Regions from separate parts of the Plantactinospora sp. B24E8 genome, predicted to be linked through region 1. Evidence: predicted binding sites of a transcription regulator. Region 1 holds the regulator's gene; each other region holds the start of a gene.
What was found. The regulator HrcA, encoded in region 1, represses chaperone genes, less so after heat shock. The targets are predictions, from matches to a motif close to GGTTNGCACNCTCNNNNNGAGNGTGCNAACC.
Positions count from the first base shown of each region.

Region 2: a site for HrcA is predicted at 3,011-3,041, ahead of ABGB21_RS16145 (FmdB family zinc ribbon protein). Genes of this name have one in related genera too.
Region 3: a site for HrcA is predicted at 3,500-3,530, ahead of groL (chaperonin GroEL). Genes of this name have one in related genera too.
Region 4: a site for HrcA is predicted at 1,969-1,999, ahead of groES (co-chaperone GroES). Genes of this name have one in related genera too.

Region 1 covers NZ_JBDPMH010000010.1:59,079-66,554, forward strand. Annotated here, with positions in the region: gene hemW (radical SAM family heme chaperone HemW) at 1-1,190, shown strand, start outside; gene ABGB21_RS17290 (DUF4870 domain-containing protein) at 1,339-1,977, opposite strand; gene hrcA (heat-inducible transcriptional repressor HrcA) at 2,283-3,305, shown strand; gene dnaJ (molecular chaperone DnaJ) at 3,397-4,533, shown strand; gene ABGB21_RS17305 (16S rRNA (uracil(1498)-N(3))-methyltransferase) at 4,612-5,352, shown strand; gene ABGB21_RS17310 (glycoside hydrolase family 3 C-terminal domain-containing protein) at 5,420-7,476, opposite strand, start outside.
Region 2 covers NZ_JBDPMH010000009.1:54,558-62,033, reverse strand. Annotated here, with positions in the region: gene ABGB21_RS16170 (Fur family transcriptional regulator) at 1-370, opposite strand, end outside; gene ABGB21_RS16165 (DUF2231 domain-containing protein) at 582-1,055, shown strand; gene ABGB21_RS16160 (translation initiation factor 2) at 1,171-1,500, opposite strand; gene ABGB21_RS16155 (hypothetical protein) at 1,573-1,758, shown strand; gene ABGB21_RS16150 (flagellar biosynthesis protein FlgA) at 1,811-2,446, opposite strand; gene ABGB21_RS16145 (FmdB family zinc ribbon protein) at 2,600-2,986, opposite strand; gene ABGB21_RS16140 (5-formyltetrahydrofolate cyclo-ligase) at 3,091-3,702, opposite strand; gene ABGB21_RS16135 (diguanylate cyclase) at 3,786-6,500, shown strand; gene ABGB21_RS16130 (UTP--glucose-1-phosphate uridylyltransferase) at 6,510-7,460, shown strand.
Region 3 covers NZ_JBDPMH010000049.1:4,928-12,403, forward strand. Annotated here, with positions in the region: gene paaN (phenylacetic acid degradation protein PaaN) at 58-1,722, shown strand; gene ABGB21_RS34880 (GNAT family N-acetyltransferase) at 1,793-2,395, opposite strand; gene ABGB21_RS34885 (cold-shock protein) at 2,696-2,899, shown strand; gene groL (chaperonin GroEL) at 3,781-5,403, shown strand; gene ABGB21_RS34895 (hypothetical protein) at 5,509-5,802, opposite strand; gene ABGB21_RS34900 (GNAT family N-acetyltransferase) at 5,902-6,861, opposite strand; gene ABGB21_RS34905 (S8 family serine peptidase) at 6,927-7,476, opposite strand, start outside.
Region 4 covers NZ_JBDPMH010000004.1:340,307-347,782, reverse strand. Annotated here, with positions in the region: gene ABGB21_RS09730 (VOC family protein) at 1-457, opposite strand, end outside; gene ABGB21_RS09725 (class I SAM-dependent methyltransferase) at 642-1,871, opposite strand; gene groES (co-chaperone GroES) at 2,132-2,446, shown strand; gene groL (chaperonin GroEL) at 2,526-4,169, shown strand; gene ABGB21_RS09710 (molybdopterin-dependent oxidoreductase) at 4,626-6,167, shown strand; gene ABGB21_RS09705 (choice-of-anchor J domain-containing protein) at 6,248-7,476, opposite strand, start outside.

The DNA of each region.
Region 1 (7,476 bases):
CCGTCGACGGCTCGCTGCCCGACACCGCCCGGACGGAGGTGGGCAGGCGTGGCTTCGGGGTCTACGTGCACGTCCCGTTCTGCGCCAGCCGCTGCGGCTACTGCGACTTCAACACGTACACCGCCAGCGAGCTGGGCGGCGGCGCCGGCCGGGACGGCTACGCCGACCAGGTGCTCGCCGAGTTGACGCTGGCCGGCCGGGTGCTCGGTGACAGCCCGCCGCCCCGGGTCGACACGGTTTTTGTGGGCGGGGGTACTCCGACCCTGCTCCCCACCGACGACCTCGCCCGGATCCTGGACGGCATCGACCGGCTGTGGGGGCTGGCCGGCGACGTGGAGGTCACCACCGAGGCGAATCCGGAGTCGGTGACCCGCGAGTCGTTGAAGGCGCTGCGGGCCGCCGGCTACACCCGGATCTCGCTCGGCATGCAGTCGGCGGCCGCGGGGGTGCTGGCGGTGCTGGACCGCCGGCACAGTGCCGGTCGGGCCACCGCCGCCGCCGAGGAGGCCCGGGAGGTCGGCTTCGACCACGTCAACCTCGACCTGATCTACGGGACGCCGGGGGAGAGCGCGGACGACTTCGCCGCCTCGCTCGACGCCGTGGTGGGCGCCGGGGTCGACCACGTGAGCGCGTACGCGCTGATCGTCGAGGACGGGACCCGGCTGGCGGCCCGGATGCGGCGCGGCGAGCTGCCGTACCCGGACGACGACGTGGCCGCGGACCGCTACCTGGCGGCCGAGGCCCGGCTCGGCGCGGCCGGTTTCTCCTGGTACGAGGTCTCGAACTGGGCCACCTCGGCGCAGGCGCGGTGCCGGCACAACCTGCTCTACTGGACCGGCGGCGACTGGTGGGGCCTCGGCCCGGGGGCGCACAGCCACGTCGGCGGGGTCCGCTGGTGGAACGTCAAGCACCCGACGACGTACGCTGCCCGGCTCGGCGCCGGGCAGTCCCCCGGTCAGGGGCGGGAACTGCTCTCGGCCGAGGACCGACGGGTGGAGGACGTGCTGCTGCGGCTCCGGCTCGCCACCGGCCTGCCGCTGGCGGTCCTCGACGGGCCGGGGCGGGCCGGCGCGGCGGAGGCGCTCGCCGGCGGGCTGCTGAGCCGGCCGGCGTACGAGGAGGGTCGGGCGGTGCTGACCCTGCGCGGGCGGCTGCTCGCCGACGCCGTCGTCCGTGACCTGCTGCCCTGACCACCGGTACCAGCGGCATCGCGGGCGACGGCGGTGTCCGACGGCCCGTGCCCGGGGATCGGCGAACGCGTGGTGGCGTCGATGACCCCGGCACGGGCCGTGGCCGGTCCGGCCCGGTCGGGACTGGCTGACTCCGGCCCGGTCGGGGCTACTTGACCATCCGGAAGCTCATCGGATAGCGGTACAGCACACCCTCGTTGGCCTTCATCCCGCCGAGGATCGCGAAGATCACCGCGATGAGCCAGGTGATCAGCGGCAGGAAGAACAGGATGCCCAGGGTGCACATCGAGATGATCACCGCCACGAACGAGGCGATGCCCCAGGTGATCTGGAAGTTGAGCGCCTCCACCGCGTGTGCCCGGACCGTCGGCGACTCGTTCCCCTTGGCCAGCATCGCGACCAGGGGCGCGATGAAGCCCGCGATGATCGCACCGAAGTGCGCGATCAGCGCCCAGGTCTTCTCGTCGCTGGTGGCGTAGCCGGCCGGGGCGGGAGCGCCGTACGGGCCACCCGCCGGGTAGCCGCCGGGCGGCGGGTAACCACCAGGGGGTGGGTAACCGCCGGGCGGCGGGTAGCCGCCAGGGGGCGGGTAGCCACCGGGCGGCGGGTAGGCGCCGCCACCCGAGGTGGGCGGCGGGTAGCCGCCACCCGAGGTGGGCGGGGGATAGGCGCCGCCACCCGAGGTCGGCGGGGGGTAGCCGCCACCGGAGGTGGGCGGGGGAGTGCCCGGCGCGTCGTACGGATTGTGCGAGCCGTACTCTCCGGGAGGGCGAGGTGGTTCAGTCATGGGGGTCACGGTAGGTGCACCGTCCAAACGGCGCCAGACGCCCCCTGGCGATTGAAACTGGACAATAGTCGACCGTACCGGCTGGCCCGGCCAGGGTAGGGTGTGCCAACAAGCAGGTGGTCCGGGATCGGCAGGCGCGGGAGGCCCGGATCGCGGCGCCCATCCAGACGATCATCGCGTCTCCTGCGCCGTGGTCGTAGACTGGCACTCGATACGGTCGAGTGCCAAGGTGTATCCGTGGCCCGACCGTGTGGTCGCCCCGGTCGTGTCGGCAGCCGGGGCCGGGACGTCGCAGGGAGGTGAGGATGGGTCTCGACGACCGCAAGCTCGACGTGCTGCGCGCGATCGTGGAGGACTACGTCGCCACCCAGGAGCCGGTCGGCAGCAAGGCCCTGGTCGAACGCCACCAGCTCGGGGTGTCTCCAGCCACCGTCCGTAACGACATGGCCGTGCTGGAGGAGGAGGGCTACATCCGGCAGCCGCACACCAGCGCCGGCCGGGTGCCCACCGACCGGGGATACCGGCTCTTCGTCGACCGGCTCTCCCGGGTGAAGCCGCTCACCCCGGCCGAGCGTCGGGCGATCGAGCGTTTCCTGGTCGGCGCGGTCGACCTCGACGACGTGGTGCACCGCACCGTACGGCTGCTCGCCCAGTTGACCCGGCAGGTCGCGGTCGTGCAGTACCCGAGCCTCGCCCGGTCCTCGGTACGCCACCTCGAACTCGTACCCATCTCCACCACCCGCCTGATGCTCGTCATGATCGCCGACACCGGTCGGGTGGAGCAGCGCCTCGTCGAGTTGCCCGCGCCGGCCAGCGCGGACGACGTGATCGACCTGCGGCGCCTGGTCAACGAGCGGCTCGGTGGCAAGCGGCTCGTCGACACCCCGCCCCTGGTCCAGGCACTGGTCGAGGAGGCGCCCCCGGCGCTGCGGTCGGCGATGGCCACCCTCGCCAGCGTCCTGCTCGAGACCCTTGTCGAACGGCACGAGGAACGGATCGCCCTGGCCGGCACCGCCAACCTCGCCCGGGGCGGCCTGCTGGACTTCCAGGGCTCGCTGCGTCCGATCCTGGAGGCGCTGGAGGAGGAGGTCATCCTGCTCAAGCTGATTGGCGAGGTCGAACCGAACACCCTCCAGGTACGCATCGGCGACGAGAACGAGATCGACAACCTGCGGGCCACCTCGGTGGTCAGCACCGGCTACGGGCCAGGGGCCACCATCGTCGGTGGGCTCGGCGTGTTGGGACCGACCAGGATGGACTACCCGGGCACCATCGCCACGGTGCGGGCCGTGGCACGCTACGTCGGCGACGTGCTGGCGCAGAACTGACCCACCCACACCTTGCGCAGAACTGACCACCAAGGCTCAGCTGACGACCGGCGGACGGTAACGCGAGACAGACATGAGGACACGGAACGCAGTGGCCAGGGACTACTACGGGATTCTCGGCGTCAGCCGGGACGCCTCCGACGACGAGATCAAGCGTGCCTACCGCAAGCTGGCGCGGCAGTACCACCCGGATGTGAATCCGGACCCGGAGGCACACGAGAAGTTCAAGGAGATCAACGCCGCGTACGAGGTCCTCTCCGACGACCAGAAGCGGCAGATCGTCGACCTCGGCGGGGACCCGCTCGCGCCGGGCGGCGGCGGAGCCCCCGGACCGGGCGGTGCCGGTGGTCCCTTCGTCGGCTTCCAGGACATCATGGACGCGTTCTTCGGGGCCGCCGGTGGTTCCCGGGGGCCGCGACCGCGTACCCGGCCCGGCGCCGACGCCATCCTCCGGCTGGAACTCGACCTGCACGAGACCGCGTTCGGGGTGGAGGCGCCGATCACCGTCGACACCGCGGTGCTCTGCACGACCTGTTCCGGCGCCGGCACCGCACCCGGCACCCACCTCTCCACCTGTGAGGCGTGCGGTGGGCGCGGCGAGGTCCAGTCGGTGCAGCGGACCTTCCTCGGCCAGGTCGTCTCGTCCCGGCCCTGCACCGTCTGCCAGGGCTACGGCACGATCATCCCGCACGCCTGCCCCACCTGCGCCGGTGACGGCCGGGTCCGGACCCGGCGGTCGCTGACCGTCAAGATCCCGGCCGGGGTCGAGGACGGCATGCGGATCCGGCTCGCCCAGCAGGGTGAGGTCGGCCCCGGTGGCGGCACCGCCGGTGACCTGTACGTCGAGATCCACGAGCGTCCGCACGACGTCTACTCCCGCAAGGGTGACGACCTGCACTGCCGGGTCACCGTGCCGATGACCGCGGCGGCGCTCGGCACCCGGCTGACCATCAAGACGTTGGACAGCGAGGAGCCGGTCGACGTGAAGCCGGGTACCCAGCCCGGGTCGACGCTGCGGCTGCGGGCCCGGGGCGTACCGCACCTGCGCGGCACCGGCCGGGGCGACCTCTACGTGCACCTCGACGTCCGGACGCCGACCAAGCTCGACGCCGACCAGGAACGGATGCTGCGCGAGTTCGCCAAGACCCGGGGCGAGGAGGTCGCCGAGCTCAGCAAGCAGGGCGGCTTCTTCTCCCGGATGCGCGACGCCTTCAACGGCCACGGCTGATCCGACCCGCCAGCTGATCCGGCCGCTGCCGGGGCCGAATCAGCAGCGGCTGGACGCCGGTGGGTTAACCTGCTCGGCGTGAGTGCCCCGTTGTTCCTGGTCGAGTCGCTGCCGTCGGCCGACGTCGTCACGCTGGACGGACCCGAAGGCCACCACGCCGCGACCGTGCAACGGCTGCGGACCGGCGAGGAACTGCTGCTCGCCGACGGGCGGGGCGGCACGGCCACCGCCGTGGTCACCGCCGTCGGCCGGGGCACCCTGACCGCCTCCGTCACCACCCGGCGGTACGTCGACCCGCCCGACCCCCGGCTCGTCGTCGTACAGGGCATTCCCAAGGGGGAGCGGGCCGAACTGGCCGTACAGTCGATGACCGAGGTCGGGGTGGACGAGATCGTCCCCTGGGCGGCGGGCCGCTCGGTCGCCCAGTGGCGGGCCGAACGCGGCGCCCGGGCCCGGGACCGCTGGGTGGCGACGGTCCGGGAGGCGGCCAAGCAGGCACGCCGCTCCTGGCTGCCGGCGGTCGGCGGATCGTCGTCGGTGCCGGCGGCGTCCCTGGCGACGGTGACCCAGCGGTTCGTCGGCGCCACCGCACTCGTCCTGCACGAGGAGGCGGAGCAGCGGCTCGCCACCGTGACGCTGCCGGAGCACGGCGAGATCGTACTGGTGGTCGGCCCGGAGGGCGGCATCGCCCCGGAGGAGTTGACCACCCTGACCTCGGCCGGCGGGGTGCCGGTCCGGCTCGGCGCCGAGGTGCTGCGGACCTCCACCGCCGGCGTCGCCGCGCTCGCCGTACTCTCCGTCCGGCTCGGCCGCTGGTGACGGGGCGCCGTCCCGGCTGCCGGTGACGAGGCGCGGCCGCTGGTGAGGGCCGGCGTCCCGTGACCGGTCAGACCTCGAAGAGGACGCTGAGCCGTCGGTCGGCGACACTGCGGGCCGCCTCGAGCCGGTAACGACCGGTCCGGGTACGCCAGCCGTGCTCCGTCCAGACCTGGAAGCCCCGCACCGGCAGCGGCACCCGTACGGTCACCGGCTCACCGGGGTCGGCCTCGGCCCGGGCGAAACCGGCGAGCCACCGTACCGGCCGGTCGGGCTCCGGGTGCGCCGGGCCGACGTACAGCTGCACCACCTCGGCGCCCGGGCGGCGACCGGTGTTCGCCACGGTGACCACCGCGACCGGCCCGGCCGGTCCGTCCTCGACCGACAGCGACCGGTACGCCCAGTCGGTGTAGCCGATCCCGTGCCCGAACGGGAAGAGCGGCTCCGCCCGCCAGCCCCGGTAGCCGACGAGCACGTCGTCGGAGTAGTCGAGTACGCCGTCGACCGGGGTGACGTCGAGCGCGGGACAGTCCTCGGGACGACGCGGCCAGGTGGTGGGCAGCCGTCCGCCGGGCTCCGCCCGGCCGAGCAGGACGTCGGCGAGCGCATGTCCCGCCTCCTGGCCGGGAAACCAGGTGAGCAGGACTGCCGCCACCTCGTCGACCCAGGGCATCAGGACTGGGGAGCCGGCGTTCACCACGACCACCGTACGGGGATTGGCCGCCGTCACCCGGCGGACCAGGTCGTCCTGTCGGCCCGGCAGGGCCAGCGTGCTCCGGTCGAAGCCTTCCGACTCCACCTCCTCGGTGGTGCCGACCACCACCACCGCCAGGTCGGCGTCGGCCGCCACCCGGACCGCCTCGACCAGCAGCGCCTCCGCCTCGTCGCCGTCCGGTTCGCCGTCCTCGGCCGGCCCGCCGGCCCGGTTCCCGGTCGGCGCCTGGTGGCCGAGGCTGACCGACACGAAACCGTTCCGCTCCCGCGACACCGTCCGGCTGACCAGCACCTCGACCGGTTCGCCGGCGGTCAGCGCCACGTCGAACCGGCGCTCCACGGTGGAGAAAAAGACCGTTGACGGGCCGTCGGCGTCGTCGAAGAGCGGACCGGCGAAGAGTTCCACGCCCCCGACCGAGAGCAGGAACTCCCCGAAACCGTGCAGCGCGAACCGGTGCCGGCCGCCGCGCGACGGCGTGTACCGGGCGGTGATCTCCACCCGGTCCACCTCGACCGGCGGCACCCCCTCGGGAAGCTCACCCATCCAGCGCACCGTCGCCCGATCGAGTTCCGCCCGGTGCAGCTCACGGCCGTCAGCGGCCCGCAACGTGGCGACGATCGGGCCCCAGCCGGGGCCGCCGGCCGGCCGGAGCCGGGGGCGCGGGTCGGCGCCGACCGCGTGGTCGACGGCGACGTCGGGCAGGGCGGCGGTCAGTCCGGCGAGTGGTGAGACCACGTACGGCGGCGAGACCTGGGCACTTCCGCCGCCCTGGATCCGGGCGTCGTCGGCGAGCGCACCGAGGACCGCGACCCGGCGCAGCCGCCCGGCGTCCACCGGCAGCAGGTCACCGGTGTTGCGGGCCAGCACGATCGACCGGGTCGCCACCTCGCGGGCCAGGGCGGCGCCGTCCCGCTCCGGCACCGCGCCGGCGCTGTCCCGCTCCGGCATCGCGCCGGCGTTCTCCGGCGCTCCCGCGAGCAGTCCGACCCGGGCGGCGAGCCGGAGCACCCGACGTACCTTGTCGTCGACGACGGTCTCGGCGACGGTGCCGGCGCGGACCGCGGCGACCAGCGCGTCGCCCCACGGGTCGCCGGCGGCCGGCATCACCACGTCGAGCCCGGCGTCGGCGCTGGCCACCGTGCTCCGCGCGGCGGTCCAGTCCGAGACGACGATCCCGTCGAACCCCCACTCCCGCTTCAGCAGGTCCGTCAGGAGTGGCCGGTGCTCGGTCATGGTGGCCCCGTTGACCCCGTTGTACGCCGCCATCACCGCCCAGACGCCGGCGGCGACGATCCGCTCGAACGGGGCGAGGTAGAGCTCCCGCAGTGCCCGGTCGGAGACCCGGACGTCGACCGTCATCCGCTCGGTCTCCGAGTCGTTCGCGACGAGGTGTTTCACCGTGGCGCCGACCC
Region 2 (7,476 bases), on a different contig from region 1:
CCTCCGCCTCGTCGACCTCGAAGCCGTACGCCGACACGGGGTCGAGGCAGGGGGCCGAGCCGACCGCGCAGTCCACGTCGGCGATCTCACCGCAGCCCCGGCAGACGACGTGGTGGTGGTTGTCACCGACCCGGGCCTCGTAGCGGGCGGGGGACCCGGCGGGCTCGATCCGACGGGAGAGGCCGGCCCGGGACAACGCGCCGAGTACGTCGTAGACGGCCTGGGTGGACACGGAGGCGAGCCGCTCCCGCACCCGCTGGGCGATCTCGTCCACCTCCAGGTGGCCGCCGCCGGCCAGCACCTCCAGCACGGCGAGGCGCGGCCGGGTGACCCGAAGGCCCCTCGACCGGAGCAGTTCCTCGCCAGTCATCCATCTATGACAGCACGTGGATGGGGTGGCAACAAGGCGAGTAAAGGATGATCGTGGTGGTCACCACACCGGCGGGACCAGCCAGGATCATCGAGGGAACCGGAGTGAACCGTCCCGACTCCTGTCCCGTGTACCGGAGTAGATCGGGCAAGTGATCGACTCCGCCGTACCGGGGTGGTCCGGCGAATCCGAGCTGTCAGGAGGAGGCAGGGTGCTCAGGGAAGTCATGGGCCTGCCCGCACATGTACTGCTGGTGCACGCCGCGGTGGTCTTCGTGCCACTGTTGGCGTTGGTGGCCACGGCGTACGCCGTACTGCCCCGGTTCCGTGGTCGGCTCGACTGGGCGGCGGGTCTGCTGGCGGTGGCCGCCCCCGTGGCGGCCCTGCTCGCCAAGCTGTCCGGCGAGGAACTGCGGGACGTGTTGATCGCCAAGAACTATCCCGACGAGATCATCCAGCAGGTCAACGACCATCAGGCGTACGGGAACCAGACATTCGGGTCGAGCATCGCTCTCGGGGTGGTCACCCTGGTGCTGCTCGTGCTGACCCGGCCGGGCCGGTCCGTGCCACGGTGGTTGGGGCTGGTGTTGGGCGCGGTCATCGTGGTGCTCGCCGTGGTCAACGTCTGGTTCGTCTACCTGACCGGGGACAGCGGGGCACAGGCGGTCTGGGAGGGCGTCCTGTAGTCCGTCCGTCCGGTGTCACCGTCGCCCCCGACGCGGGTCGGGGGCGACTCCGTGTTCGGGGCCGGCCGTATCCGCGGCCGGCCGTCCGTGTCGGCGGTTCGGGGCGTCCCGCTGCTCAGAACAGGATGCGGGAGCAGAGCAGACACATCAGCACGAGTACCACCGCGCCCCCGACCAGGCCGATGCCGTAGGTCAGGGTCCGGGCGTTGCTTTCGGCGGCGTCGAGGGCGGGCAGGTCCTGCGCCGGCAGCGCCCGCGGCGGCGAAGGCTGTACGTGCAGCGTCGGCCGCCACTCGGGCGGTGGCATGCCGCTCGGCGGCGGGCCGGCGTACCGGGGTCCGGCGCCGCCGGTCCGCTCGGCCGACGGTGATGCCGGCTCGGCGGGCGGTCCGGTGGGCCGACGCCAGAAGGCGTCATCGGCGGAGTCACCGCTGGGCGTCGTCACGCTGTCCGACGGTACCAACCTCCACGACGTCGGGCGGCCGGCCGGGTGTGGCCGGCGGGTACGCTTCTGTGCGTGCACAGGACGGACGAACCGGTCACGCCGCGCGTGGCCAGGGATGACGACCGGTTGGTCGACCTCACCGACGACTATCGGGTGCTGCCCGACCAGACCGTGGACGACACCGACCGGGGCTGGGGTGAGCGGGCCGTCTCGAACGACGACCGGCTGCTTGCCGAACGCCCGCCGCACTGGGACTGAACCCGGGCTTGCCGGCGGTCTGTCCGGCATCGCGGACGTGCCGGGGCCACGGTCACGGTCGTACGATGATCGAGAATCGCGCGGTGTCCGGTAGGGCGATCGCGCGCCGGGCCTGTTCAGGCTGCAGAGCCAGGTAGAGGGCACCCTCCTCGGGAACCAGGACGTCGAGCACCAGGGCACGGCCGGCGACCAGCAGTGGTTTCGCCGCAGCCCGTCCGGGCTCCGGCACGGCCGCCAGCAGGTCCACCCGAACTCCTGGTCGGGTCACGGCCAGTGCCGCCGGCTCGGCGAGTCGGATGGGCACGCCGACCGCCCCGGCCGGCACCGGCAGGGCCGGCTCTCGTTCGTCCGGCGTCGTGTCGCGCCGAGGTTGCCCGTCTCCTGTTCCGTCGGCCCCGCCGCCGGGCGGACGTGCCGAGCCGGAGCGACCAGCCGACGGCCCGCCGGCCGACGTGGCGCCAGTCGACGGGCCGCCAGCCAACGGGCCGGCCGGGCCGGGTGAGCCAGGCACTCCGCTCGGCTCCCGGGCGACACAGTCCGGCGCGCCCAGCTGGACCACGCCGAACGCGACGAACAGCAGGACGGCGGCGAGTGCCCACCGGAGGGTGGAACCGCCGGTCAGCCGGGGCGGCCAGCGGCTCGGGCGCAGGCTGGCGTCGCCTTCGGTGTCCGTACGGTCGAGCGCCACGACGTGCCTCCCTCGGTTGGCGACGCCGACATCGATTGGCGTCGTCCGATGGTCTGCACGTTAGGTGGGAACGGCTTCAGTCGGAGGCCGGAGAACGGCGACCTGTGGACAACCCGAGGGTCTGTGGATAACCCGGACGGTAGTACGGGCAGGTCAGGCCGCGCTGCTGCTCGCGGAGGTCGTCGTCGACTTGCTCCCGGAACCGGTCGAGCTGGCTGCGGTGCCGCCGGAGCCGCCGCTGCTGCCGTTGGTCGAGCCGGACGTACCGCTGGCGGCGCTCGCACCACCGTCGCCGGAGCCGGCCGAACCCGACGCGCTCTTGGTGCTCTCCGACTTGGCCGTGGTGGCGCCGTTCGAGCCGTTGGTCCGGGAATCGGTCCGGTAGAAGCCGGAGCCCTTGAAGACGATCCCGACGGAGTTGAACATCTTGCGCAGCCGACCCTGGCACGCCGGGCACTCGGTCAGCGGCTCGTCGGTGAAGGACTGCACCGCTTCGAGCTGGTGGCCGCACTCGGTGCAAGCGTACTGGTAGGTGGGCACTGTCCCCTCCGGATCTTGCAAGCCTGTTGGCACTCGACGTATCCGAGTGCCAATGGTGCGGCATCCTACCCACTTTCGTCCAGCCGAAGTGGCGGGGGCGACGGTCAACCGGACGACAGGGGCCGAACCCCACCGGTCGGGGTGATCGCGGCCCGTACCGGACGATCGTGACGGTCAGCCGGCACGGTCTCGAGTAACTCGCCGTCGTGGAGCAGGGCCACCGTCAGGACCGCCGCGTCGACCCGGGCCAGTGCCCGGTCGTACGACCCGCCGCCCCGGCCCAGCCGTAACCCGGCCCGGTCGACGGCCAGCGCCGGCACCACCACCAGGTCCGCGCCGGCGACGGCGGTGGTGCCGAGGCGCCCCGTACGTGGCTCACGTAACCCCCGTCCGGCGGCGACCAGGGAGCCCGGCCCGTCGTACGGGGCCCAGTCCAGGTCCAGGTCGGGACGGAGCACCGGCAGCAGGAGCTGCCCCGTCGACCCGAGTGCGGCGGCCAGCACCTCCGGCAGTTCCGGCCCGCCGGGCTCGCTGCCGACCGGTACGTACCCGGTGACCCGCCCGGGGCGTACCCGGCGGACCAGGGCGACCAGCGCGGCCTGGAGCCGTTCGGCGGCGGCCCGCCGGTCGGCCGGCGACAGTTCCCGGCGCCGGGCGAGCAGCCGGGCTCGCACCTCGACCTTCGCCCGCTCGACCTCATCCGAAAAATCCGGCACGTAACACTCCTGCGGCGACACCGGTTAATCACTGCGGTGGGGTCAGCATCGCAGCATCGGATACGGAGCTTCCGGGGGGACGAGTGACGCTGCGCGGACGGTTGACCACCGCGTTCCTCGCGATCGTGCTCGGACCGGTGCTGCTCGGTGCGCTGTTCGTGGCCGGCACCGTCGCCTCGGTGAGCCGGCACCAGGTCGAGGAGCGACTCAACCTGGCCGCGACGACGGTCCGCACCTCGATCAACGCGCTCTGCCAGCAACTGCACGCCACAGCGGGTGCGGTCGCGCTGCTCGGCGATCCGACGAGCCGGTCCGGTACGGCCCTGCAGATGGTCGACCGAGGGCTGGCCGACGCGGTCATGATCACGAACCCGGGCGGAGTCGCCGTCTTCGTCACCCCAGGCGCACCGTCCCGGCCGTGGACCTCCTGCACCGGCCCGGGCGCGGTGGACAACAGCCCGTACGCGCTCGCGGCCCGGGTCGAGATGCGCAACCGGGCCGGTGACGTGGTCGGCGCGGTCTGGGCCGGCCAGTTGCTCGACGCCGCCTTTGTCCGGCGGCTCGCGGCGACCAGCGGAGCCGCGGTGACCCTGCTGCCGCGGCGGGCCAGCCCGACCACTGCCCAACCGGCGAGCCGAGCCGCGCCCGGGCCGCCGTCGCCTGAGCCGTCGTCCGTTGGGCCGCCGTCGCCTGAGCCGTCGTCCGTTGGGCCGCCGAGCGGGCCGGGCGCCGTGGGCGAGGCCCCCGGGGCGGAGGTCGGCGTCGACCCGGTCGAGGGAGCCGGTAGCGACCCCACCGGTAGCGATCCGACCGGCATCGAGTCGCAGAGTACGGAGTCGACGGGTGCCCGGGCCGGGGTGCTCGCCGCGGCCCGGCGGATCTCCGGCGACACGATCGTGCGAACCGAAGGCGGCCGGTACGTACGCCGGGTCGGGCCGTCACCCGGCCAACCACTGCCGCTCGTGCTGTCGGTACCCCGGGACCCGCCGACCGTCCGGTACGCACTCCTCGGCGTGGTCGTCCTCGTGGCCGGTGTTCTCGCGGTGCTGTCCGCCTGGCGCCTGGCGCGGTCGACCACCCGCCCGCTGGCCGAACTGGCCTGGGCCGCCGACCGGGTCGCCGAGGGTGACCTGGCGGCCCGGGTACCGGTGCGCGCGCCGGACGAGGTGGGTCGGCTCGCCGACAGCTTCAACCGGATGACCCGCGAGACCCAGTCGTATCTCCGGGCGTTGATCATCAGCCGACACCAGTTGCGTGACCAGCTCACCGTGCTCGGCGACACCCTGGCCAGCACGCACGACCTGCGGGGGATCTTCCAGGTGATCCTGCGTACCGCGATGGCGGCCACCGGCGCCCGGGCCGGCGTTGTGCTGCTCCTCGACCCGGCCGACGGCCACCTGGTGAGCCGGTGCGTCGAAGGGCTCGACGAGCAGTTGCGGACCCGCGACCTCGGGCTGGCGGCCCGCCTCCCGGCGCCGAACCGCGATCCCGCGCCGGCCCGTCACCCGGCACCGGTCCCGGCTGGCGGTCCATCGCCCGCCCCCGGCCCCGACGCGGCCCTCGACGGCGGCCCCGAAGCCACCGCGCGCCAGGGCGACGGATCAGCGGGTGACGGGTCGGCGGCTGACGAGGTGGCAGGCGACCGGTCAGCGGGCGACGAGGTGGCGGGCGATGAGGCGGCGGCCGGGCTGCGGATCCCGCTCGGCCGGGGACTGCTCGGCACCGTCGCGGCCAGCGGCCAGCCCCGGCGGGGCCGGCTGGACCGGGACGGCCCGCCGCTGTACGCGTACGAACCACGGTGCCGGACGTACGTCGCGGTGCCGTTCACCGTTCCGACCCGGGACGGTGCGGGCCGGACGGACCCGAGCGCCCTACGGGCCGACGGTGATGCGCCGCAGGCCGACCATGATGCTCCCCGGACCGACAGCGGCGTGTTCCGGACCGACAGCGGCGCCGATGGAGGCGTCGAACCGGCCACGATCGGCGTCCTCGCCCTCTACGACCGGCTCGGCGCGGACGAGTTCGACGACACGGACGTCGCCACCCTGCGCTCGTTCGCCAGCCACGCTGCGGTCGCGGTGGACAACGTACGGGTGCACGAGGAGGCGCAGCGGCTGTCCCTCACCGACCCGCTCACCGGACTGTGGAACTACCGGTACCTCAGGGAGTCGATCCGCCGGGAGATCGAACGGGCCAGCCGGTTCGGGCGCCGGCTCGGCGTACTCGCCCTGGACCTGGACCGCTTCAAGGAGGTGAACGACACCTACGGGCACGCCGCCGGCGACGCCGTGCTCGCCGAGTTCGCCCAGCGGATCCGGGGTGCGACCCGGGAGGTCGACCTCGCCTTCCGGCAGGGCGGCGAGGAGTTTGTCGTACTGCTGCCGGAGACCGACGTCCGGGGCGCCGCGACGGTGGCCGAACGCCTCGGCGCGGCGGTTCGGGAGCAGCCGATCAGCATCCGGCCCCGGACCGGCGGGATCACTTCGGTCCGGGCCCTCGTCTCGGTCACCGTCTCGATCGGTGTCGCGGTCTACCCGGACCACGCCACCACCGGACCACACCTGCTGGCCGCCGCGGACGAGGCGCTCTACGCCGCGAAGGCGGCCGGTCGGGACACCTACCGGACGGCCCCGGTCGGCGGGCCCACCATCGTCCAGGAGCTTCCGGTACGCCCCGGCGCGGCCACCCCCGACGACGGGTTGCCGTGGGCGGGGAACCGACCTGCCCAGCGACCGGATGGTGGCACCGACGGCGCGTTATCCGGGCCACAACCGCCACGCCAGGGTCGTGGCCGATAGTCTCGCGACATGCCGGAGCACGCAGCTACCCCAGCGAACCCTTCCACGTCGACGGCCGGACGGCGGGCGACGAAGGCGGTCATCCCGGCCGCCGGCCTGGCCACCCGGTTCCTGCCCGCCACCAAGGCGGTGCCCAAGGAACTCCTGCCGGTGGTCGACCGTCCCGTACTGCAGTACATCGTCGAGGAGGCCGCCCAGGCCGGGCTCACCGACGTCCTGCTGATCACGGGTCGTGGCAAGACGGCGATGGTGGACCACTTCGACCGCCGACCGGACCTGGAGACCCGGCTGGCGGAGAAGCCGGAACTGTTGGAGGCGGTACGACGTACCAGCGAACTGGCCTCGATCCACACCACCCGGCAGCCCGAGCAGCTCGGCCTCGGCCACGCCGTCGGGTTCGCCGAGTCGCACGTCGGCGACGAGCCCTTCGCGGTGCTGCTCGGTGACGAGTTCGTCAACCTCTCCGAGCCGCTGCTGCCGGCGATGATCGAGTTGCAGGCCCGTACCGGCGGCATCGTGCTCGCCTTCTTCGAGGTTCCGCCGGAGGACACCAAGCGGTACGGCATCGCCTCGGTGACCCCGGCCGACCGGGCGCTGACCGACCTCGGCGAGGTGGTCGAGGTGACCGGCCTGGTGGAGAAGCCGAAGCCGGAGGACGCCCCGAGCAACCTGGCGGTGCTCGGCCGGTACGTGCTGCCCGGCAGCATCTTCGAGGCGATCCGCCGCACCGAGAAGGGCAGCGGTGGCGAGATCCAGCTGACCGACGCGATGGGGCTGCTGCTGAAGGAGGGGATGCCGGTGCACGCCATCGTCTACCGGGGGACCCGGTACGACACCGGCATGCCCCTCGGCTATCTCCAGACGGTGGTGCAGTTGGCCAGTGAGCGTGAGGACATCGGTGCGGAGTTCCGGCGGTGGCTGGGCGAGTTCGTCGCCTCCGACGCCGCCCGCCGGACATGATCCGTCGTGAGGTGAC
Region 3 (7,476 bases), on a different contig from region 1:
CAGGTCGGCGCGGGTCGCAGGCTGGGCCGGGGCGGGCGGCTGCGGCATGATGACGGGATGACGGAGACCCCGCACCCGCTCTTCACCCGGCACGCCGACACCCTGGAGCGTGCGCTGACCGCCATCACCGAACGCGGCTACTGGTCGGCCTATCCCGAGTCGCCCAGCCCCCGGGTGTACGGCGAGACCGCCGCCGCCGACGGCGAGGCCGCGTTCCGCGCGTACCTGGCCGGGAAGTTCCCGCTCGACCAGCCCGGCACCGTCGACTGGGTGACCACCGAGACGAGCCCGTTCGGCATCGAACTCGGCGTGCAGTACCCGCACGCCGACGCCGAGACCCTGCTCGCCGCCGCCGCGACCGCGCTGCCCGGCTGGCGGAACGCCGGCCCGCAGACCCGGGTCGGGGTCTGCCTGGAGATCCTCGCCCGGCTGCACGCGCACATCTTCGAACTCGCGAACGCGGTCCACGCGACCAGCGGCCAGGCCTTCGTGATGGCCTTCCAGGCCGGCGGGGCACACGCCCTGGACCGGGCGCTGGAGTCGCTCGCGTACGCGTACCGGGAGATGACCCGGCACCCGGCGGCCGCGACCTGGGAAAAGCCGGCCAAGGGCGAGCCGCTGCGGATGGCCAAGACGTTCCACGTGGCGCCGCGCGGGGTGGCGCTCGCCATCGGCTGCAACACGTTCCCGACCTGGAACACCTACCCGGGTCTGTTCGCCTCGCTGGTCACCGGCAACCCGGTGGTGGTCAAGCCGCATCCCCGGGCCGTGCTGCCGCTCGCCATCACCGTCCGGTACGCCCGCGAGGTGCTGGCCGAGGCGGGCTTCGACCCGAACCTGGTGCTGCTCGCCGCCGAGGCGCCCAACGAGCGGCTCGCCTCCACCCTCGCGCTCCGCCCCGAGGTGCGGATCATCGACTACACCGGCTCCACCGAGTACGGCGACTGGCTGGAGGCGAACGCCCGGCAGGCCGTCGTCTACACCGAGAAGGCCGGGGTCAACACGATCGTGGTCGACTCCACCGACGACTTCGCCGGCATGTGCCGCAACATCGGCTTCTCGCTGGTGCTCTACAGCGGACAGATGTGCACCACCCCGCAGAACATCCTGGTGCCGGCCGCCGGCATCAACACCGACCAGGGGCACAAGAGCTTCGACGAGGTCGCCGCCGGGATCGCCGGGGTGGTCGGCAAGCTCACCGGAGACCCGGCCCGGGCGGTCGAGCTGACCGGCGCGGTGGTCAACGACGGCGTACTGGCCCGGCTCGACGAGGTTGCCGGGGTCGGCGAGGTGGTGCTCGCCTCCCGGACGGTCGACCACCCGACGTACCCGGGCGCGGTGGTCCGTACCCCGCTGATCGTGAAGCTCGGCGCGGACGCCGTGTCGACGTACGGGCGGGAGTGGTTCGGCCCGATCTCGTTCGTGATCGCCACCGACTCGACCGAGCACAGCCTGGCCCTGTTCCGGCAGACCGTCGGTGAGCGGGGCGCGCTGACCGCCGCCGTCTACGCCACCGACGAGGCGGTACTCGACGCCGCCGAGACCGCCGCCATCGAGTCCGGGGTGCACCTGTCCTGCAACCTCACCGGCGGCGTCTTCGTCAACCAGTCGGCGGCCTTCTCCGACTTCCACGGCAGCGGCGCCAACCCGGCGGCGAACGCCGCCCTCACCGACGGCGCCTACGTCGCCAGCCGCTTCCGGATCGTCCAGTCCCGCCGCTGAGCGGCGAGGAAGGCCCCTTCCCGCCTCGGGAAGGGGCCCCTCCTGGCCGGCGCCGGTGGTGGCGTGCGGGTCAGGCGGCCCGGGACATCTGGAGTTCGCGCAGGGCCGGCACGGTCGGGTGCGGCACGCGTACGCCGGTGTCGACAAAACCGAGCCGCTGGTACGCCCGTACCGCCCGGTTGTTGCCGACCACGACCTCCAGCAACAGTTCGGGCCGTCCGACCGCCCGGGACCAGTCCGCCACCGCGTCGACCAGGGCGGCGAGCAGACCGGTGCCCCGCCAGGCCGGGGTGAGGTAGACGGCGAAGACGACCGTACGCCCGGGTTGGCCGGGTGCGGCCTGGCCGCCGGCGTGCCCGACCAGCCGGCCGTCGACCTCGGCGACGAAGGCGGCACTGCGGTGCCCGGTCGCCATGGTCGCGATCCGGGCCGCGTACTCGGCGTGTGACCGGGCCGCCGCGTCGGCGAGGGTCTCCAGGAAGGCCAGCGGCGAGTCGGCGAGCATCTCCAGTCGGAGTGCCCGCATCCGGGCGGCGTCGGTGAGCCGGATCCGACGTACCGTCGGCGGCCCCGGCGGGTGCGGGAGCGCGCTGGTCGGCAGCGGTGGTTCGGCGGGGCCGTCGGGCGGTGGGCCGGCGGCGGTTTCCGGAGCGGGAGCCGACACGTCGGTCATGGTCGCACGTCGTAGCCGGGAGCATTTCGACGGGTCACCGCCGGGGTGCCGGGGCGGTCAGGTGGGCGGTGACCTGCGCAGCGACGGTCGCCGATAGCCGGGCGGGTGGTGTCGGGCGTCCGGTACCCGGCTCGCTGACCGTTTTGGACTAGTGCGCTGCCGCCCGACCTTGGTGTACGGTGCGGATTCGGCCGCTTGATTTGTTCGATCCGTCAAGGGGAGTGACAGATTCGGCGGTCCCGGCAGGCGTACGTCGACGTCGGGCTTGGTCAGCCCCGGCGCGAAGTAAGGAAGTGCACCGTGGCGCAGGGCACCGTGAAGTGGTTCAACAGCGAAAAGGGCTACGGCTTCATCGCGGTTGACGGCGGGCAGGACGTTTTTGTCCACTTCTCCGCGATCCAGATGGACGGTTACAAGGCACTCGACGACGGTCAGCGCGTCGAGTTCGAGATCGCCCAGGGCCAGAAGGGCCCGCAGGCGGAGCAGGTCCGGGTCATCGCCTGAGCCGGCGGGCCGCGGTCGTTTCCGTTCACCGGGCAACCCCGGAGCCCCGGCCCGTTGACTCACGCTCTCTCCTGGCAAGCCCTGACCTGCGGGAAACCCGGGTCAGGGCTTGATCTGACGCGCCAGCGGCACGGCTGCCGGACGCCGCGCCCGGTGACTCGACCAGATCTGTGATCCGGTGGGGCCGGCTGCGCTGGTGATCCGACCCGTGTCGGCGGATTCCGGCGCGACATCGTGTTCATTCGCGGTATTTCCGGGTGGCCCGGCGGGTCGTGTCCCGAGCCGGTTGTCCGCGATCTCCGCGGGACCGGGACGTCCGATCGCGGCGCCCTCGGTCGCCGATCGCGGGATGCCCGACGGGCGGCAGGACGGACCGGCCGGTGTCCGTTGTTGATCTTTCGGTCCCGGCTCGACCGGGCACGTCGACCCCGCCACCCCGGTCGCCGGTCGGCTCCCGTCGCCCCGTCGCCCCGACGTCCTCGCCGGGGGTGGGTCCCCCTGCCTCGTTCCGCCCGCCTGCCGGCCTGCGGCGGGCCGTCGCGGCGGTCCTCCGGTCCGGTCCACTCGCTTGCACTCGGCATGGGAGAGTGCTAAACAAGTGATTGGCACTCGCGCGTCGCGAGTGCCAGAGGTCGGGGCGGTAGGGCCACGGTCGCGGGTTCGTCGTACGGGCACGCGGCACATGGCCGGTCGTCGCGGGCTGTCCGGCCCGGCCAACGGACGTCACTGTCGCACAGTGCGACGGAGTTGACCAGGCGCTTCAGCGCCGGGGACGGCCCCGTCCGCCAGTGCCGTAGTGACGTCCGAAGGTGCGTAACCAGGCGGCAGGTCGGAGCCGACGAGACTCCGGCGGCCGTGAGTGTCCAGGAGGACAACGCCGTATGGCCAAGATGATCGCGTTCGACGAAGAGGCGCGCCGCGGCCTCGAGCGGGGCATGAACACCCTCGCCGACGCCGTGAAGGTGACGCTGGGCCCCAAGGGCCGCAACGTCGTGCTCGAGAAGAAGTGGGGCGCCCCCACCATCACCAACGATGGTGTGAGCATCGCCAAGGAGATCGAGCTCGAGGACCCGTACGAGAAGATCGGCGCCGAGCTGGTCAAGGAGGTCGCCAAGAAGACCGACGACGTGGCCGGTGACGGCACGACGACGGCGACCGTCCTCGCCCAGGCGCTGGTCCGCGAGGGCCTGCGCAACGTCGCGGCCGGCGCGAACCCGATGGCCCTCAAGCGGGGCATCGAGGCCGCGGTCGCGAACGTCTCGGAGGAGCTGAGCAAGCTCGCCAAGGACATCGAGACCAAGGAGCAGATCGCCTCCACCGCCTCCATCTCCGCTGGTGACACCAGCGTCGGCGAGATCATCGCCGAGGCGATGGACAAGGTCGGCAAGGAAGGCGTCATCACCGTCGAGGAGAGCAACACCTTCGGGCTCGAGCTGGAGCTGACCGAGGGTATGCGCTTCGACAAGGGCTACATCTCGGGGTACTTCATGACCGACCCCGACCGGATGGAGGCCGTTCTCGACGACCCGTACATCCTGATCGTCAACAACAAGATCTCGACGGTCAAGGACCTGCTGCCGATCCTCGAGAAGGTCATGCAGTCGGGTAAGCCGCTGGCCATCATCGCCGAGGACGTCGAGGGCGAGGCCCTCGCGACCCTGGTCGTGAACAAGGTCCGGGGCACCTTCAAGTCCGTCGCCGTGAAGGCGCCGGGCTTCGGTGACCGCCGCAAGGCCATGCTGGGCGACATCGCCATCCTGACCGGCGGCCAGCCGATCAGCGAGGAGGTCGGCCTCAAGCTCGACGCCGTCGGCCTCGACATGCTGGGCCGCGCCCGCAAGGTCGTGGTGACCAAGGACGAGACCACCATCGTCGACGGTGCCGGCGACGCCGACCAGATCCAGGGCCGGGTCAACCAGATCCGGGCCGAGATCGAGAAGAGCGACTCCGACTACGACCGTGAGAAGCTGCAGGAGCGCCTGGCCAAGCTGGCCGGCGGTGTTGCGGTGATCAAGGTCGGCGCGGCCACCGAGGTCGAGCTGAAGGAGCGCAAGCACCGCATCGAGGACGCCGTGCGTAACGCGAAGGCGGCCGTCGAGGAGGGCATCGTCCCCGGTGGTGGCGTGGCGCTGGTGCAGGCCGGCAAGACCGCGTTCGACAAGCTGGACCTCGCCGGTGACGAGGCGACCGGCGCGCAGATCGTCAAGCTCGCGCTGGACGCTCCGCTGCGGCAGATCGCCGTCAACGCCGGCCTCGAGGGCGGCGTCGTGGTCGAGAAGGTGCGCAACCTGGAGGCCGGCCACGGCCTCAACGCCGCCAACGGCGAGTACGTCAACCTGCTCGAGGCGGGCATCATCGACCCCGCCAAGGTGACCCGGTCGGCGCTGCAGAACGCGTCGTCGATCGCGGCCCTGTTCCTGACCACCGAGGCTGTGGTGGCGGACAAGCCGGAGAAGAACCCGGCCCCGGCCGGTGCGCCGGGCGGCGGGGACATGGACTTCTGAGTCCAGACTCCACGTCGTGAGGGGCGGGCCGCGCGAGCGGTCCGCCCCTTCGTCGTACCCGGCGTTCGCCTGTGCCCCGCGGCATACCCGGCGGGTCGGCTGTCGTCAGCTCGGCAGCCGTCGCTGGTTCCGCCGCTTCGCCGCCCGGCTGAACGGTCTGCCGACCTCGACCGGGACCTCGACCGACTCCCGGTCGTCGACCGCCCCACGGGCCTGGGCCCCACCGAGGTCCCCTGGGTCGTCCCCGGGTACCGCCGCGCCGGCACCGTCGACAGCGTCGTGCCGTCCGACGACGTCGTCCTGGCCGAGCCGGGGCACCGGGGTCTCGGCGGCGGGCAGGTCCGTCGGCGGATGCGCCACCGGACGCAACTTGTCCACCGGGTCGTCGTCATTCGCCATGAGTGCCTCCTCCCCGCAAACGGTAGGAGGTGACCGGCGGTGCGAATGGGTAAATGGCGGTTTGTAGGTACACATCCGTTATCAACCGTGCTCGGCTGATCAGAGCTGCTTGCGGTAGAGGAAGAACACCCGCTCGACGGTCGCCCCGGCAGCCCGGGAGTAGAACGGGACCGGCCCGACCCAGCCGATCTGGGCCCGACGGTGGCCCGCCGCGTACTGGTCGCGCAGACAGCGCCGCAGCAGCACACTGCCGATCCCCAGCCCCTCGGCGGCCGGCGCGGTCCCCATCGGCCCGAACCAGCTCGGCCGGGACGAGCCGTACGCGGCGAAACCGAGCAGTTCCGGCTCCCCACCCCCCTGCGGAGTACGGACGGCGAGGTGGCAGCCGGCGTCGTCCGGCCCGACCGAGTGCGCCAGTTCGGCGTCCCAACTGCCGCCGAAGGTGTCCCGGGCGAACCGGGTCAGTTCCGGCACGTCCGCCGGTCCGGCACGCCGTACCGTGACACCCTGGGCGGCCAGCCGCTGTTCGGCGGCGGCGGTGGAGCGCAGCGCCGGCGAGGACTCGTCGGAGAGGTCGGCGGTCATGTTCCAGGCCGTACCGTCCGGGGTGTAGCCGAGCGCCAGCGCGGTGCAGACCGCCGGGGTGTACCGGACGTCGATCCCCGGCCACGCGTAGTGCGGCGCGTTGCCGGCGATCCGTACCTGGGCGGCGCCGAGTCCGGCGAGCGCCGCCTCCACCGACCGCAGCAGCGCCCGGCCGATGCCCCGCCGCCGCCGGTCCGGCCGAACGACGAACAGGTCGACGTGCCCGACGGCCGGGTCGCGGTACGCCAGCGAACCGAGCGCCGCGCCGACCACGGCACCGTCGGCCAGGGCGACCACCCCGGCGGTACGCCGCCGCTGCGCCGACCCGGGCGGTGGGGTGTCGTCCCGCAACCGGGCCACGATCTGGGCCGCCTCGGCGGCGTCCTCGGGCAGGTCCAGCGCGTCCGTGCAGAGCTGGACCACGGCCGGCACCTGGGCGTCGGTGAGCGCGACGATCGAGAACTCGGCTTCCATGATCGCCGACGATAGGTCATCGGTCGACCGACGTACAGGTTCGTCGGCGTCGCCGGTCGGAGTGCTCACCGCCCCTGGTCGAGCTGCTGGGCCGCCCGGACGGCGGCGTACGCGTCCACGATGCCGGCGCCGGAGATCCGTGCCGGCCCGCCGCACTCGTCCGCCGGCTGGCGGGAGCGGAACGTCGGGTCGACCGGTGCGGCGGTGTCGCGCAGGATCCGGCCGGTGGTCGCCAGGTCGCCGACCAGCGCGGGATTCGCCGACCACATCAGCGCGACGACCCCGGCCACGTGCGGGGCCGCCATCGACGTACCGCTCTGCGCGCCGTAGCCGCCGCCGGGCAGGGCGGACAGCACCTCGTCGCCGGGCGCGACCAGGTCCGGTTTCGCCGCCCCGCCCGGCGCCGGACCCCGGCTGGAGAAGAACGTGACCCGCCGGTTCCGGTCCGTCGCCCCGACGGTGAAGACCTCCGGGTACGGCGCGGGCGGATCGTCGAGCGATCCGCAGCCGGGACCGGTGTTACCGGCGGCGGCGACGAAGAAGATGCCGGCGGAGGCGAGCGCGGCGGCGGCCGGCCGCAGCGTCTCCCGGGCACAGCCCTCGATCGGCGGACAG
Region 4 (7,476 bases), on a different contig from region 1:
AGACGACGTGGCTGATCCGTCCCGGCATCCGGCTGGTGACCTCCTGGAGGACAAAACCGTTGCCGTCCGGGTCCTGGAACGACAGGAACGACGCGTACGACTTCCGCTCCGGATCCGGGCCGGCGACCCGGTTGCGGTCGCCGGCGTGGTGGAACGCGCCATCGGCGTCGTGGAAGACCTCGCTCACCTCGATCCCCCGGGCGACGAGCTTCGCCCGGGCCGCGTCGATGTCGTCGACGACCAGGTGGACGCCCTGGGCCGAGCCGGGCGTGGCGTCGGTGATCCCGCTGCCGATGGTGATCGAGGCGGTCGAGCCGGGCGGGGTGAACTGGACGACCCGGAAGCCGTCCGGGCCGGCGAAGTCGATGTCCTCCCGGAAGCCGAGCCGGGTGTAGAACTCCTTGGCCCGGTCGACGTCGGTGACCGGCAGTACGACGATCTCGAGTTTGAGGTCCATGGTCCGCAGCTCCTCCGCTGTCCGTCCGCCGTGCGACGCGACGGCTGTCCGCCCGCCCGGCGACGGCTGTCCGCCCGCCCGGCGACGGCTGTCCGTCCGCCCTGTGACGGTCGCGTCGCCAGCACCGGAATCCCTGCCATCCGCCCCGGTCAAACGTGCGGGGGAGGACCCGATCGGGGGACGGTCAGCGGACCGGGTGGCAGAGCAGCACGGTCGGCGCGTCGGCGACCCGGGTGAGCACCAGGCTGGCTGACTCCGGACCGCTCAGCCGCAGGTCGCGGCGGAGCCGTTCCGGTTCCAGCGCGGAACCGCGCTTCAGGATCTCCACCCGGCCGACCGCCCGGTCCCGGAGTAGGGCGCGGAGCCGCTTGAGCGAGAACGGCAGCACGTCGACCACCTCCAGACAGCGGGCGTACGGGGTCGGCACGGCGCGGTCGGCGTAGACGTACGCGATCTCCGGGTCGGCGAGGGTGCCGTCGACGGTGTCGGCGAACTGGGCGACCAGGTGGGAGCGGACCACCGCGCCGTCCGGGTCGTACAGGTAGCGGCGGACCGGGCCGACCGGTGCCCGGCCCGTCCCGGGGCCGGTGAGGTCGTGGGCCACCGGGCCGGCCAGCACCGTCGCCCGGCGGGGTACGTCGGCGAGCGGGCCGCACCAGACGGCCGCCTCGACCAGGTCGCCGTCGACGCTGACCCACTCGGCCTCCGCCCCGGCCGGCAGCACCGCGTGGTCGATGCCCGGGGCGACCTTGAAGACCGTCCGGGGCACCCGTTCGGCGAGCCCGAGCAGGAAGTCCCAGGGCGGCGAGTAGGCGGCCGGGTCGAAGACCCGGCGACCGGTGCCGGCCCGGCGTCGGGCCGGGTCGCAGAAGACCGCGTCGACCGGGTCGCCGCCGAACCGGGTGGCGCCGAACCGGGTGACGTCGAACTGGGTGACGTCGAACCGGGTGGCGTCGCCGGTGGTGACCGTGAACCGGTCGGCCACCCCGGTCGCCTCGGCGTTCGCGGCGGCCATCGCCGCGGTCAACGGGTCGGCCTCCACGCCGTACACCCGGATGCCGGTCCGGGCGGCGGCGATGGCGTCCGCGCCGAGACCGCAACCGACGTCGACCATGGTGCGGACCCCGGCGGCGCGTAACCGGGCGGCGCGGCGTGCCGCGACCGGGCCCCGGGTGGCCTGTTCCAGCCCGGCCCGGGTGAAGTACATCCCGGCGGCGTCCGGTCCGAACTTGCCGACCGCCCGGCGGCGCAGCTCGGCCTGGGTGAGCGCGGCGGCGGCCAGGCCGGCGGGGACGCCGGCGGCCCGCAGCGTGGCCGCCGCGAGCAGCGGATCACCGTCGGTCAGTTTCGCCGCCGTGGCCAGCGCGGTCTCCCCGTCCGGGGTACGCAGGGCAGCCAGCAGGTCGAGATCCACCGGCTCATTGTGGCGGTCCGGCCCTGGCGGGTGCCCCACCGGAGTGTGTCGGGTTGGCACTCTCCTTGACGGAGTGCTAGTTGCCGGCATAACCTCCGGTTAGCACTCTCAAGCCGAGGGTGCCAGTTTCCGGGCTCCGGTCCGGAGGCTGAACGCCAGGCGGACCGGCACCCGCGACGACGGACCCGCCCGGTGGCATGTGGCAGATCAACGCCGGTCGGCGTGCCGACCGGCACAGAAACCAAGTACCCCAGGAGGGTATGCCCGTGACTACCGCGACCAAGGTTGCGATCAAGCCGCTCGAGGACCGGATCCTGGTCCAGGCGAACGAGGCTGAGACGACCACGGCGTCGGGCATCGTGATCCCCGACACCGCCAAGGAGAAGCCGCAGGAGGGCACCGTCCTCGCTGTCGGCCCGGGCCGCGTCGACGACAAGGGCAACCGGATCCCGGTTGACGTCAAGGTCGGCGACACGGTCATCTACTCGAAGTACGGCGGCACCGAGGTCAAGTACGCCGGCGAGGAGTACCTGGTGCTCTCCGCCCGCGACGTCCTCGCCGTCATCGAGAAGTGATCTGACCGATCCAGTGACGCTGCCCCGGACCGGCCCCGCCGGGCCGGGGCAGCGCTGCGTGAAGGGACTTTGTTAACAGATGGCGAAGATCCTGAGCTTCTCGGACGACGCCCGGCACCTGCTCGAGCACGGTGTCAACACGCTCGCGGACACGGTCAAGGTCACTCTCGGCCCGCGCGGGCGCAACGTCGTCCTGGACAAGAAGTTCGGTGCTCCGACGATCACCAACGACGGCGTGACCATCGCCAAGGAGATCGAACTCAGCAACCCGTACGAGAACCTCGGCGCGCAGCTGGTCAAGGAGGTGGCGACGAAGACCAACGACGTCGCCGGCGACGGGACCACCACCGCGACCGTGCTCGCCCAGGCGCTGGTCCGGGAGGGCCTGCGCAACGTCGCGGCCGGTGCCGGCCCGGCCTCGCTCAAGCGGGGCATCGACGCGGCCGCCGCGAAGGTCTCCGAGGCGCTGCTGGAGAAGGCGGTCGAGGTCGGCGGCCGGGAGTCGGTGGCGAACGTCGCCACCATCTCCGCCCAGGACGCCACCATCGGCAACCTGATCGCCGAGGCGATGGAGAAGGTCGGCCGGGACGGTGTGATCACCGTCGAGGAGGGCTCCACCCTCGCCACCGAGCTGGAGGTCACCGAAGGCCTGCAGTTCGACAAGGGCTTCATCTCGCCGAACTTCGTCACCGACACGGAGGCGCAGGAGGCGGTCCTCGACGAGCCGTACATCCTGATCACCACCCAGAAGATCTCCTCGATCGAAGAGCTGCTGCCGCTGCTGGAGAAGGTCGTCCAGACCGGCAAGCCGCTGCTGATCGTCGCCGAGGACGTCGAGGGCCAGGCGCTCTCCACCCTGGTGGTCAACTCGATCCGCAAGACCCTGAAGGTCTGCGCGGTGAAGGCGCCCGGCTTCGGTGACCGCCGCAAGGCGATGCTGCAGGACATGGCGATCCTCACCGGTGGCGAGGTGGTCGCCCCCGAGCTCGGCTACAAGCTCGAGTCGGTCGGCCTCGAGGTGCTGGGCAGCGCCCGGCGGATCGTGGTCGACAAGGACAACACCACCGTGGTCGACGGCCGTGGCCGGGACACCGAGGTCACCGACCGGATCACCCAGATCCGCAAGGAGATCGAGGCCTCGGACTCCGACTGGGACCGGGAGAAGCTGCAGGAGCGGCTGGCCAAGCTCTCCGGCGGGATCGCCGTGATCAAGGCCGGTGGGGCGACCGAGGTCGAGATGAAGGAGCGCAAGCACCGCATCGAGGACGCGATCTCCGCCACCAAGGCCGCGGTCGAGGAGGGCACCGTGCCCGGCGGCGGCGCCGCGCTGACCCAGATCGTCTCGGTGCTCGACGGTGACCTGGGCCTGACCGGCGACGAGAAGGTCGGGGTGTCGATCGTCCGCAAGGCGCTCGTCGAGCCGCTGCGGTGGATCGCGCAGAACGCCGGACACGACGGCTACGTGGTCGTGCAGAAGGTCGCCGAGAGCGGCTGGGGCACCGGCCTGGACGCCGCCAACGGTGAGTACGTCGACCTGGTCAAGTCCGGCATCATCGACCCGGTCAAGGTGACCCGCAACGCGGTCACCAACGCCGCCTCGATCGCCGGCCTGCTGCTCACCACCGAGAGCCTGGTGGTGGAGAAGCCGGAAAAGGCCGAGCCGGCCGCCGACGGCCACGGGCACGGTCACGGCCACGGCCACCAGCACGGCCCCGGCTTCTGACCTGACGCCCCCGCGGCCCGGCGACCCCCGACGGGGTTGACGACGTCGCGGACCGGCACCGCCGGACAACCGACAAGATCCGCGTGCTCAGGGGTACGGCCCCGGAGCGCCGCCACCCCGGCGGCGTTCCCCGGGACCGCCCTGGCCACGCGGATCTGTCGTCTGTCGGTCACCTCCCGCCCGTGGGGCGGTTGTTCCTCGTGGTGCCCGTCGGCCGGTTGTTCCTCGTGGTGCCCGTCGGCCAGTTGTTACGGAACACTTATCGCCGTTGCGGCCCGCTACCAGGCGGATCGGTCGGCCGGCGACACTGGTGCGGTGAGCACCACCTCGGGGCAGGACCCCGACAGCACCGAGCCGTCGCCTCAGCAGCCGGCAGGCTCCGGGCCGCCGGCGTCGGGACGACCGTCGTCCGGATCGCGGCCATCCGGGGCGGGATGGTTCGCCGCCCTGGCCGGGGTGACCAGCGCCGCCGTGGCGGTCGGCAGCGCCGAGGCGGTGGCGGTACTGACCGGCCCGCGTTCCGCGCCGCTGGTCGCGGTCGGCGGCGCCGTGGTCGACCTCGCCCCCGCACCCCTCAAACAGTTCGCCACCGACGTCTTCTACGTCTACGACAAGATCGCCCTGCTGATCGGCACCGCCGTGCTCCTCGGCGGGTTCGCGGCACTGATCGGGCTGGTCGCGATCCGCTCCCTGCGGCTCGGGTACGCCGGCGTCGGGGCCTTCGCCGTACTCGGTGCGGTGGCGGCGCTGACCCGACCCGGCGCCGGCCCGGCCGCCGTACTGCCCGCACTGATCGGCGCCGCCCTGGCCGCCGGACTGCTCCGACTCCTCCTCGCCGGCCCGCTCGGCGCCCCGCTGCTCCGGACCCCGAACGGCGAGACTCCGCCGGGCCGGGCTCCGACCGACCGGCCTGCCGCGGCCGGCGTGGACCGGGAGGGGCGGCGGCGGTTCCTGACCGGCGTCGGATACGCCCTCGGGGCGGCGGCGGTCGCCGGCTTCGGCGGGCGTTGGGCCGCCACCCGGCGCGGGGTCACCGAGGCCCGCTCGGCGGTACGACTGCCCGCCCCGGCCAGCCCGGCCCCGCCGGTGCCGCCCGGCGCCGAACTGGGCGTGCCGCAACTGTCGTCGTACGTCACGCCGAACCGGGACTTCTACCGGATCGACACCGCGCTGGCCGTACCGCAGGTGGATCCGGAACGGTGGCGGCTGCGGATCCACGGTCGGGTCCGCAACCCGATCACGCTCAGCTACGCCGACCTGCTCGCCCGCCCGATGATCGAACGGCACATCACCCTGGCCTGCGTCTCGAACGAGGTCGGCGGCGACCTGATCGGCAACGCCCGCTGGCTCGGCGTACCGCTCGGTCCGCTGCTCGCCGAGGCGGGACCGCTGGACGGCGCGGACCAGGTGGTGGGGCGCTCCGTCGACGGCTGGACCTGCGGCAGTCCGACCTCGGTGCTCACCGACGGCCGGGACGCGATGCTGGCGGTCGGCATGAACGGCGAGCCGCTGCCGATCGAGCACGGCTTCCCGGTCCGGGTCGTGGTGCCCGGCCTGTACGGCTACGTCTCCGCCTGCAAGTGGGTGGTGGAACTGGAGCTGACCAGCTTCGCCGACTTCGACGCGTACTGGGTGCCCCGGGGCTGGTCGGCGCAGGGACCGATCAAGACCCAGTCCCGGATCGACACCCCCCGTGGCGGCCGGCCGGTGACCGCCGGCCCGGTCACCGTCGCCGGGGTCGCCTGGGCGCAGCACACCGGCATCCAGCGGGTGGAGGTACGGGTCGACGACGGGGACTGGCAGCCGGCGACGCTGGCCACCACGGTCTCCACCGACACCTGGGTGCAGTGGTCGTGGCGCTGGACCGCGACCCCGGGCGACCACACCCTCCAGGTACGGGCCACCGACGCCACCGGCGCGGTGCAGACCGGGCAGCGGCGTCCGGTCGACCCCGACGGGGCCACCGGCTGGCACACCGTCCAGGTGACGGTCCGCTGACCTGATCAGCGGATACGGAAGGGCCCCTTCCACGTCACCGGCTGTCGTCCGGCGACGGGAAGGGGCCCGTCCTGGTGTGCTCAGCGGCCGCCCGGCTGGGTCACGCCGTTCACCGTCAGGGTGTACGGCGCGAACTGCCCGACCTGCTCGGTCGGCTCGTCGTACGAGACGATCGCGACGACCTGCGGGAAGAGCAGCAGCGGGGCCAGTTCGAGCAGGCCCAGCTTGACGCCGTTCTTGGTGCTGTAGTCACGCTGCAGCACGATCGAGTGCTTCGCGTCGATGCCGATCAGCCGCAGGTTCCAGCCCGCCACCGTGGTCGGCTTGACCTCGGTGATCGAGTCGAACGGGGTGAGGCTGGCGCCGTCGCTGAGCGTGGTGCCGCCGACGGCGATGTCGTCGATCTTCCAGCCGCCCTCGTTGACGCCGCCGTCGCTGACGTACTGGAAGCCGAGCAGGATCGACGTGCCGGCGTACGCCGAGAGGTCGAACCGGTGCGTCTCGAACCCGTTGGTGGTGCCGTTGAGGGCGGGACCACGCGGCCCGTCGACGGTCCGGTCACCGGGGATCGCGGTGTACGTGGTGCCGCCGTCGGTGGAGACGATCACGTAGCCGTAGTCGTAGCCCGCCTCGGCGCCGTACTTGGCGGCGAAGGTCAGGGTCGGGTCGGCGGTCGGCACGGTCACCTTCACGACCGCGCTGGCGTCGGTGTTGTTCTCGTTGCCGGAGAAGAGCACCGGGTTGCCGGGCCGGTCCGGGTCGTCGCTGGTGACGGTCCAGGCCAGCGGTACGGGCGGCAGCGTCCTGTCGCCGGTGAACTTCAGCGACCGCAGGTCGGAGCCCTTCAGCACCTGGCCCTTGGCGTCGAACAGCGGCAGGTAGTCGGCGCCGTTCGGGGCCGCGCCGGGGGTGGCGTAGGCGGCCGGGTTGGCCAGGTTCACCGTCGAGTTGAGGCTCGCCGAGGTGACCTTCTTCTTGCTGGTGCCGAGGGTGATCCCGAGCCGGCTGTTGCCGACGATCCGGTCGGTCAGCACCATCGTCTGGTAGTCGTGCAGGAACTCGTCGATGTGCTTCTCGCCCTTGGGCTTGAGCAGCGCGGCCACACTGGCCAGGCCCTGCCGCTCACCGTCGCGGTGCAGCTGGGTGAGGATGTCGGCGCCGAACCGGTCCTTCAGGTAGAGCATGAACTCGTACGCGTTGCCGTAGTCGGCCAGCACCGCGGTCGGGTTCGGCGACTCGCCCCACAGGGTCAGCGAGTTCTCCGGCCCGCCGCAGTCCCGCGGGTTCGGGTTGTACGGCGTCTTCACCG